One region of the Micrococcus sp. 63XJN7_6_ISO-PGPR-S23-444 genome, then DNA from elsewhere that is predicted to be linked to it. Evidence: predicted binding sites of a transcription regulator. Region 1 holds the regulator's gene; the other holds the start of a gene.
The links. Region 1 encodes HrcA, which represses chaperone genes, less so after heat shock. Its sites were predicted from a motif close to TTNGCACTCGNNNNNNNCGAGTGCNAA; they were not measured.

Region 1 (5,132 bases):
TCGGACGTGCCCGCCCGCCCGCTGCACACGGTGTTCTTCGGCGGCGGCACGCCCACGCTCCTGCCGGCCGCGGACCTCGTGCGCATCCTCCAGGCGGCGGTGGACCGGTTCGGGATCGCGCCCGGCGCGGAGGTCACCACCGAGGCCAACCCGGACACCATCACTCCGGAGTACGCCCGTGAGCTCGCGGCCGGCGGCTTCACCCGCCTCTCCCTGGGCATGCAGTCCGCGGTGCCGCACGTGCTCGCCACGCTCGAGCGCACCCATCGGCCCGAGTCCGTCCCCGCCGCCGTCGCCGCGGCCCGCGAGGCCGGCCTGGAGGTGTCCCTGGACCTGATCTACGGGACCGCGGGAGAGTCCCTCGCCGACTGGCGGGCCACGCTCGAGGCCGCCGTCGCCCTGGCCCCGGACCACGTGAGCGCGTACTCGCTGATCGTGGAGGAGGGCACCAAGCTCGGGGCCCAGGTGGCCCGCGGCGAGGTGGCGGACGTGGACCCCGACGACCAGGCGGACAAGTACCTGCTCGCCGAGGAGCTGCTCGGCGCCGCCGGCTACCGCTGGTACGAGGTGTCCAACTGGGCGCGCGACCCGCAGGGCTCCGGGGTCCACCGCGCGCGGCACAACGTGGCGTACTGGGAGGACCAGGACTGGTGGGGGATCGGCCCGGGAGCGCACTCGCACCTCGCCGGCGTCCGGTTCTGGAACGCCAAGCACCCCGCCGCCTACGCGCAACGGCTGGCCACGGGGGTCACCCCCGCCGTCGGCCGCGAGCGGCCCGACGCCGACGCGCGGCGACTCGAGCGCATCATGCTCGCGGTGCGCACGGTGGACGGGCTCCCGACCGCGGAGCTCGTCTCGGAGACGCCGGGGGAGGCCGCGCGGATCCGCGGGGCGATCGCCGAACTCATCGCCGCGGGCCTGCTGGACGGGCGTGCCGCCGTCGACGGGCGCATCATCCCCACGCTCGAGGGGCGGCTGCGCAACGACGCGATCGTCCGGGCGCTGGCCGGCTTCTGACCGGCCGGCCCCGGGTCAGCGCAGGATGCGCAGGTTGAACGGGTACCGGAACGGACGGCCCTTGGACACGTGCGAGGCGCCCATCACGCCGTAGACCGCCATGGCGGCCCACGTGAGCGCGCCGAGGATCGCGAAGATCGGGCCGACCACCGGCAGCAGGGACAGGAAGAAGAACAGGAGCGTGATGAGCGTGGGCGGCCCGGAGAAGTTCAGGGCCTCGCGCGACTCCTGCGAGGTGAACGGGCCGCGGTCGCGGTAGAGCAGCCACACGACCAGCGGGCCGAGCACGCCGAACGCCAGACTGAGGTGGGCCAGCGCCGCGCGGTCACGGTCCTGCTTCGCCGTGAGCGGGGCGCCGCGGCCGCCGGCCGAGACGAGCCAGGCGGGCGGGCCGTGGCCGGTGCGGCCGGCGTCGGGCTGCGCGCGGGTGTTCACGAGGGGCTCCTCCTGGATCGCGGGACCCGCGCGCCGGGGACCGGGCGCAGGGCATGGGCCAGCATAGCGCGGGCGGGCGGGGGCTGCGCCGAGATCAGTGCTCGGGTGCGGCGGTGAGGAAGTCGATGAGCTCCTCCACGCGGCCCAGCAGGGACGGCTCGAGGTCCGCGTACGTGGTGACGTGGGAGAGCAGCCGCTTCCACCCCAGCCCCGTGGCCTCCTTGCTCCCGTGCGGCCAGCCCAGTCCCCGCAGGATCCCCGTCTTCCAGTCCTGCCCCTTCGGCACGACGGGCCACGCGGGGATGCCGAGGACGGAGGGCTTGATGACCTGCCAGACGTCCACGTAGGGGTGACCGAGGATGAGCACGTTGCCCGCGGCCCCCGGCACGCGCATGGCCTCGGCCGCGAGGCGCTCCTCCTTGGACCCGGTGACGAGATGGTCCACGAGGATCCCGAGCCGGCGCCGCGGACCGGGGGCGAACGCACGGATCGCCCCGGCGAGGTCGTCCACGCCGTGCAGGGGCTCCACGACGATGCCCTCGAGGCGCAGGTCCTCGCCCCACACCTTCTCCACCAGCTCGGCGTCGTGCACGCCCTCCACCCAGATGCGAGAGGCGCGGGCGGTGCGGGCCCGCGCCCCCTCGACCCGTCGCGAGCCGGAGGCGGTGCGGGCCGGCGCCGCCGGGGCCGCGGCGGTCGGGGGGACCAGGGTCACGGGCTCGCCGTCGATCCAGAAGCCGCCGCCGAGGGGGAAGCCGCGGCGCACGCCGCGGCGGTCCTCCAGGACCACCACGTGCACGCCGCCGGAGCGCTCGATGCCGATCACGGCCCCGGTGAACCCGGAGGCCACGTCCTCGACCACCGTGCCGGGGGTGGCGGGCACATCGGGGACGGTCCGGGCGGGGCGGCGCGTCAGGTCGTCGTGGCCCGCGGGGCCCCAGCTGCTCCAGTCCATGGGAGAGCACGGTAGCAACGGGGGCGGGCGATCACCGTGAGCGAAGCCGTGCGGGCCGGTCGGGTCGTCCCCCGGGTCGGACGGTAGCATTGGCACTTGACCCGCCGGAGTGCCAGCCAGGGGCACCTCCGGGGTCGCCCCGGATCCCGACGGACCAGAGGAGGACCGAGATGTCGGAGCAGCCCCGCCGCCTGCAGGTGCTCCAGGCGATCGTGGAGGACTACGTGGCGCTGCGCGAGCCCGTGGGCTCCAAGGCGCTCGTGGAACGGCACGCCCTGGGCGTGTCCTCCGCGACCGTGCGCAACGACATGGCTGCGCTCGAGGAGGAGGGCCTCATCGTGGCCCCGCACACCTCCGCCGGGCGCGTCCCCACGGACAAGGGCTACCGCGTGTTCGTCGACCGCCTCTCCGAGGTGAAGCCGCTGTCCCCGGCCGAGCGCCGGGCCGTGCGGACCCTGCTGGACCCGGAGACGGACACCGAGCACATGATGGAGTCCACGGTGCGCCTCCTGGCCCAGCTGACCCAGCAGGTCGCCGTCGCGCAGTTCCCCCACGAGGACGGCTCCACGATCCGCCACCTCGAACTGGTCTCCCTCGCGCCCACGCGCGTGCTCGTGGTCCTCATCCTGTCCACGGGACGGGTGGACCAGCGGCACGCCGTGCTGGACCGTCCGGTCGACGAGGCGGAGCTGTCCGTGCTCCGCGGCCTCCTGCTGGACGCCCTGCTGGGGCTCGGTCCGGTGCAGGCGGCCACCGTGGTGGACGACGTCGTCACCCGGGTCCGCCCGGAGCACCGGCAGTCCGCCGCCCTCGTGGCCGCGGCCGTCCACGACCTGCTCGAGGCCGGCCGGCAGGACCGCATCGTGCTGGCCGGCACCGCCAACCTGGCCCGCTCCCCGGGGGACTTCGGCGCGTCCATCGGGCCGATCCTGGAGGCGCTCGAGGAGCAGGTGGTGCTGCTGCGCCTGCTCACGGAGATGGAGCAGGACGCCCACGGGGTGTCCGTGCGGATCGGCTCCGAGAACGCCGGATCGCTCGCGGACACCTCGGTGGTCGCGGCCGCCTACGGCCCCGGCGCCGTGGCGAAGGTCGGCGTCATCGGTCCGACCCGGATGGACTACCCGGGCACCATGGCCGCCGTCCGGGCGATCGCCCGCTATCTCTCCCGCATCCTGACCACCTGACGCGCCTCCGCGTGTCCTGGCGGGCCCCGTCCCGCATCGCCCCACGTCCCGCTCTCCCCGAGAGGAATCCCCACCGTGACCGACCACTACGAGACGCTCGGCGTCAGCCGTGACGCCAGCACCGAGGAGATCCGCCGCGCCTACCGCAAGCTCGCGCGCACCCACCACCCGGACGTCAACCCCGACCCGGAGGCGGCCGAGCAGTTCAAGCGCATCTCCCACGCCTACGAGGTGCTCTCGGACGAGGGCCGGCGCCGGGCCTACGACACGACGGGCAACGAGAACGGCCAGGCCGGCTTCCCGGGCGGCTTCGGCGGGGCGGGCGGCTTCGGGGGCTTCGCCGACATCTTCGAGACCTTCATGAACGCCGCCGGCCAGGGCGGCCGCGGCGGCCCCGCCAGCCGCGCCCGCCGCGGCCAGGACGCCCTGGTGACCGCGCGGATCGACCTGCGCGACGCCGTCTTCGGCGGCGAGCAGACGATCGAGCTGGACACGGCCGTGCGCTGCGATCGGTGCGAGGGCTCGTGCTGCGAGCCCGGCACCCAGCCGGAGACCTGCCAGACCTGCCACGGCCACGGCATGATCCAGCGCCCCGTGCGGTCGCTGCTGGGCACCGTCATGGCCACCGAGGCCTGCCCCGCCTGCCAGGGGTTCGGCACCGTCATCCCGACGCCCTGCCACGAGTGCGACGGGCAGGGCCGCGTCCGCACCCGGACGCCGCTGACCCTGCGCATCCCCGCGGGCGTGGACGACGGCACCCGCATCCACCTCGCCGGCCGCGGCGAGGCCGGCCCGGGCGGCGGCCCGAACGGGGACCTCTACGTGGAGATCGCGGTCCGCCCGGACGAGACCTTCCGCCGCGAGGGCGACCACCTGGCCACCACCGTGACCGTCCCCATGGCCGCCGCGGCCCTGGGCACCACCGTCACGCTGGACACCCTGGACGGCAAGCAGTCCGTCAGCCTGGACCCGGGCGTGCAGTCCGGCCACGTCGAGGTCCTCCACGGCCTGGGCGTCGGCCGCCTGCGCGGGCAGGGCCGCGGCGACCTCAAGGTGGACGTGGTGGTCACCACGCCCACCGATCTGGACGACGAGCAGCGCCAGCTCCTGGAGCGCCTGGCCGAGGTGCGCGGCGAGGAGGTCGTGCACGGCGCGCCCCAGGCCAAGGGCATGTTCGCCCGGCTGCGGGAGAACCTGAGGAACCTGTGACCGCCCCCCTGTTCCACCTCGAGCCGGGCGCCCTGGCCGGCGCGAGCGCGGGCGCGGAGGTCGTCTTCGGCGGTACCGAGGCCCGGCACGCCGCCGCGGCCATGCGCCTGGCCCCCGGGGAGGCCGTGCTCCTGGCCGACGGGTCGGGCACGCTCGGCCACGGCACCGTGCTCGCGGCCGCCCCGGACGCGGTGACCGTGCGGCTGGACACGGTGGCGGAGGAGCCGGCGCCCACCCCGGCGCTCGTGCTCGTCCAGGCCCTCGCCAAGGGCGACCGGGATCTCATGGCGGTCCAGGCCGCCGTCGAGCTCGGCGTGGACGCCGTGGTGCCC
Region 2 (5,132 bases), 880 kb from region 1:
CGGTGACGACGGCGGGACGCGACCTGCTGGCCCGCTGGGCGGAGCCGCATCGGCACTACCACGACCCGGCCCACCTGCTCGCGGTGCTCGAGTCCGTGGACCTGCTCGAGCGGGCGGGGGCGGAGACCGGGCCGGATCCGCGTGCGGTCCGCCTGGCCGCGTGGTTCCACGACGCCGTCTACGCCGGGGACCCCACCGCGCCCGCCGGCCAGGACGAGGCGGACTCGGCCGCCCTGGCCCGGGACGTGCTCACCGATCCGCGGCTGGCCGTGCCGGCCGACGTCGTCGACGAGGTGGCACGCCTCGTGCTGCTCACCGCCGCCCACGACCCCGCCCCGCACGACGCGGCCGGGGCGGTGCTCTCGGACGCGGACCTCGAGGTCCTCGGCCGCTCCCCCGAGGCCTACGCCCGCTACGTGGCCGCGGTGCGGCGGGACTACGCGCACGTGTGCGACGCGGACTGGGCCCGCGGTCGCGGCGCGGTGCTGGACGCCCTGCTGGACGCCGGGCCGCTGTATCGGACCGCGCCCGGCCGAGCACGGTGGGAGGCCGCCGCCCGCCGCAACCTGGCGGCGGAACGAGCCGCGCTGTCGGCCTGAGCGGGGCGCCCCGGTGCCGGCCCCGGACGCGGCGAGGCCCGCCTCCCCGGACGGGGAGACGGGCCTCGCTGGCTGGGCGCCCGAACGGGCCGGGCCGGCTCAGCGGCTGATCACATCATGCCGCCCATGCCGCCCATCGGGTCCATGCCCTCGGCGCCGGCGGCGGCCTTCTCGGGCTTGTCCGCGACGACGGCCTCGGTGGTCAGGAACAGGCCCGCGATGGACGCGGCGTTCTGCAGGGCCGAGCGGGTCACCTTCACCGGGTCGTTGATGCCGGCGGCCAGCAGGTCCTCGTACTCGCCGGTGGCGGCGTTCAGGCCGTGACCGTCGTCGAGGGTCTTGACCTTGTCCGCCACGACGCCGGGCTCCAGGCCGGCGTTGAAGGCGATCTGCTTCAGCGGGGCCTCGATGGCGACCTTCACGATGTTCGCGCCGGTGGCCTCGTCGCCCTCGAGCTGCAGGCCGCCGAACGCCTTGGCGCCGGCCTGGATCAGGGCCACGCCGCCGCCGGCGACGATGCCCTCCTCCACGGCGGCCTTGGCGTTGCGCACGGCGTCCTCGATGCGGTGCTTACGCTCCTTGAGCTCCACCTCGGTGGCCGCGCCGGCCTTGATGACGGCCACGCCGCCGGCCAGCTTGGCGAGGCGCTCCTGCAGCTTCTCGCGATCGTAGTCCGAGTCGGTGTTCTCGATCTCGGAGCGGATCTGGGCCACGCGGCCGGCGATCTGCTCGGCGTCGCCGCCACCCTCCACGATGGTGGTCTCGTCCTTGGTGACGACCACCTTGCGGGCGGTGCCCAGCAGGTCGAGGGTCGCGTTCTCCAGGGACAGGCCCACCTCGGAGGAGATGACCTGGCCGCCGGTGAGGATGGCGATGTCGGCGAGCATGGCCTTGCGGCGGTCACCGAAGCCCGGGGCCTTCACGGCCACGGACTTGAAGGTGCCGCGGATCTTGTTGACCACGAGGGTGGCCAGGGCCTCGCCCTCGACGTCTTCGGCGATGATCAGCAGCGGCTTGCCCGACTGCATGACCTTCTCGAGGATCGCCACCATGTCCTTCACGGAGGAGATCTTCGAGTTGACGATGAGGATGTAGGGATCCTCGAGGACGGCCTCCTGGCGGTCCGCGTCGGTCACGAAGTAACCGGAGATGTAGCCCTTGTCGAAGCGCATGCCCTCGGTGAGCTCGAGCTCGAGGCCGAAGGTGTTGGACTCCTCGACGGTGATGACGCCCTCCTTGCCGACCTTGTCCAGGGCCTCGGCGATGAGGGAGCCGATCTGCTTGTCCGCGGCGGAGATCGAGGCGGTGGCCGCGATCTGGTCCTTGGTCTCGATCTCGCGGGAGGCGGAGAGCAGCTCGGAGGTGACGGCCTCCACGGCCTTCTCGATGCCGCGCTTCAGGGACAGCGGGTCGGCGCCCGCGGCCACGTTGCGCAGGCCCTCGCGGACCAGCGCCTGGGCCAGCACGGTGGCGGTGGTGGTGCCGTCGCCGGCGACGTCGTCGGTCTTCTTGGCGACCTCCTTGACGAGCTCCGCGCCGATCTTCTCGTACGGGTCCTCGAGCTCGATCTCCTTGGCGATGGAGACGCCGTCGTTGGTGATGGTGGGGGCGCCCCACTTCTTCTCCAGCACCACGTTGCGGCCGCGGGGGCCGAGGGTCACCTTCACGGCGTCGGCCAGGGTGTTCAGGCCCTTCTCCAGGCCGCGGCGGGCCTCTTCGTCGAATGCGATGGTCTTGGCCATGTGCAGGTCCTTTCTGGACGTCGGCTTCCTACTTCTGGTGGCTGACCCGCGCCGATGCCCGCGACGGACGGCCCCTGGGGGCCTCATCGGTGGACAGGTCCTCCTCCACGGCGCCGGACCGACCGGGGTACGGCTGGCAGTCGCGCCTTCGGAGTGCTAACCCCATTATGAGCACTCGCACCGGGAGAGTGCAAAGGGTCCGCGGTGCGGGAGCCCGCTCTTCCGCGGACGGCGGACGGCCCCCGGCAGAACGCCTCGGGAGGCGCCCCGCCGGGGGGCCGGGAAGGGTGCGCGTCCGGCACGGCCGCACGGCGGGCGGGTCAGCCGGTGACGACCACCGCGACGCCGTTCACCTGCAGGTTCGGGGTCTGCATGACCGGGAAGCCGAGCTCCTTGCCGACCGCCTCGGCGGCGGCCTTGTTGGCCGAGCCGTTGTACAGGACGGTGGAGGACTGGATGCCGTAGCCGCTCCAGTTCTTCGCGTCCACCGAGGTGTAGCCGGCGCTCGTGAGCCGCTGCGCGTAGGAGGCGGCGAGGCCCTGGGAGCGGGTCGCGTTGTACACGGTGACGTGGGTGCCGCGCACGGCCGCGGACTGCGCGGCCGCACGAGAGCTCGACGCGGCCGCAGACTGCGCGGCCGCACGGGAGCTCGACGCGGCCGCGGACTGCGAGCGCGAGGCCTCCGCCGCGGCGGCCGAACGGGACGCGGCGGCGCGCGAGGACTCCGCCGCCTGGACGGCCGCCGCCGACCGGGACGCCTCTGCGGACTGCGCGGCGGCCTCGGAACGCGAGGCCTCCGCCGCCTGTGCCTCGGCGGCGGCACGGGACGACTCAGCGGCCTCCGCGGCGGCACGGGACGACTCGGCGGCCCGGGACGACTCGGCGGCTTCTGCGGCGGCCGCCTCCTGCGCCACCCGCGAGGACTCAGCCGCGGCCGCAGCCGCGGAACGGGACGCCTCCGCCGTGTCCTCGGACGGGGTGGCGGACTCGGTCGCGGATGCAGTCGACGCCGACGCGGAGGACGCCGAGGAGGACTCGGACGACGCCGACGTCGACGTCGACGGCGACGGCTCGACCGCCGGGGCCGTCGTCGAGCTCTCGGCGGCGACGGGCTCGGAGCGGTCGCCGGTGAGCCACGGCAGGACGACGCCCACGAACAGGCCGGCGAGCAGGACGAGGCCGGCCACCCAGAGCAGCGGGCTCAGGCGGCGACCCCCGCCCGCGGCGGTCGCGCCGGCAGCGGCGAAGGACTCGCGGTGCGCGCCGCGCTGGTCCGTGTACTCGGGGACCTCGTCGAAGCGGTCGGGCTGGTAGGCCATGGGTCAGTTCTCCTGGCGGGAAGCGGGCGTGGACGGCGCCGGATCCGCGGGTCCCCTCCGGGCCCGGCTGCGGGTGCCGCGCTTGCGCAGCAGCCGCGTGACCAGCAGGGGTCGGTAGGCCAGGGCGGCCTCACGGTCCAGCAATCCGTTCAACACCTGATAATAGGCGGTCGGAGGCAGCCCCAGACGCTCTCGGACGGCGTGGTCCTTGGCCCCGCCGTACCGCCAGGTGGCGGCCTCCAGGTCCAGGACCGCACGCTCCAGGTCCGTCAGCTCGTCCCGTCGCGCCCGCGCGCGGGCACCCTCGTCCGGGGCCGGATCGGGCGAGACGGGCGTGGGGTGGGACATGGCGGCCACTGTACCCACCCGGTCTACTCTCGGGGCATGGAGTTCATCGCGCCCCTGGATCCGGGCTGGGAGGCGGCCCTCGCCCCGCAGGCCGCCGCGTTCGAGCAGGTCGGCGAGGCCCTGCGTGCCCGCCGGGCGGCCGGAGAGCAGGTGCTGCCGGCGCCGGAGCACATCCTGCGGGCGTTCCGTCAGCCGTTCGCGGACGTCCGCGTCCTCGTGCTGGGCCAGGACCCCTACCCGACGCCGGGCCATCCGATCGGCCTGAGCTTCGCGGTGGACCGCCACGTGCGGCCGCTGCCCCGCTCCCTGGCCAACATCCACCGGGAGCTGCACGACGACCTCGGCATCACCCCGCCCGCCCACGGCGACCTCTCCGCGTGGACGGACCAGGGCGTGCTGCTGCTGAACCGCGCCCTCAGCGTGCGGGCCGGCGCACCCGGCAGCCACCGCGGCCTCGGCTGGGAGCAGATCACGGAGGCCGCGGTGCGGGCCCTCTGCGCGCGCGGCACCCCGCTCGTGGGGCTGCTGTGGGGAGCCGACGCGCGGCGCATGGCGCCGCTGCTGGCGGCGGCGGGGGCCGGCGTCGTGGAGTCCCCGCATCCCTCTCCCCTGAGCGCCCACCGCGGGTTCTTCGGCTCCCGGCCCTTCAGCCGGGTGAACCGGCTCCTCGAGGCGGCCGGCGCGGCGCCGGTGGACTGGCGCCTGCCCGACTGAGCCGAGCCGCCGGTCAGCGGCGCTGGTGCATCACGAGTTCGGTGGGCAGCAGCGTGCCCATCCGGTCGGTGATCGGCTTGACCAGGGTGTTGCCGAAGGCGACGCCGGCCGCGATCGCCACGACGATGACCGCGGCGTTGAACAGTCCCTCGACGCCCAGCAGCGTGGCCCCGGTCTCCACGGTGAACCCGTAGACGGACCGGAACATGGTGAGTCCGGGAAGCAGGAACAGCATGGACGGCAGGACGATCACGAGCGCCGGGGCTGCGAGCCGCTGGGCCACCAGGCGGCCGAGGAACCCGACCGCCGCCGCGGCGACCGCGGGCACCAGCCGGTCGCTGACCCCGATCTGCTGCGCCGCCAGGTACGCGCCGAAGCCGGCCCCGGACACGAGACCGCAGGCCAGGATC

Region 2: a site for HrcA is predicted at 2,475-2,501, ahead of groL (chaperonin GroEL). Genes of this name have one in related genera too.

Annotation. Positions count from the first base shown of each region.
Region 1 covers NZ_CM176516.1:1,258,168-1,263,299, reverse strand. The annotation lists gene hemW (radical SAM family heme chaperone HemW) at 1-1,017, shown strand, start outside; gene AC3RJ9_RS05855 (DUF4870 domain-containing protein) at 1,033-1,452, opposite strand; gene AC3RJ9_RS05850 (DUF3097 family protein) at 1,547-2,407, opposite strand; gene hrcA (heat-inducible transcriptional repressor HrcA) at 2,578-3,591, shown strand; gene dnaJ (molecular chaperone DnaJ) at 3,667-4,800, shown strand; gene AC3RJ9_RS05835 (16S rRNA (uracil(1498)-N(3))-methyltransferase) at 4,797-5,132, shown strand, end outside.
Region 2 covers NZ_CM176516.1:375,973-381,104, reverse strand. The annotation lists gene AC3RJ9_RS01745 (DUF4031 domain-containing protein) at 1-599, shown strand, start outside; gene groL (chaperonin GroEL) at 710-2,341, opposite strand; gene AC3RJ9_RS01735 (LytR C-terminal domain-containing protein) at 2,662-3,660, opposite strand; gene AC3RJ9_RS01730 (DUF3263 domain-containing protein) at 3,664-4,008, opposite strand; gene AC3RJ9_RS01725 (uracil-DNA glycosylase) at 4,045-4,722, shown strand; gene AC3RJ9_RS01720 (threonine/serine exporter family protein) at 4,736-5,132, opposite strand, start outside.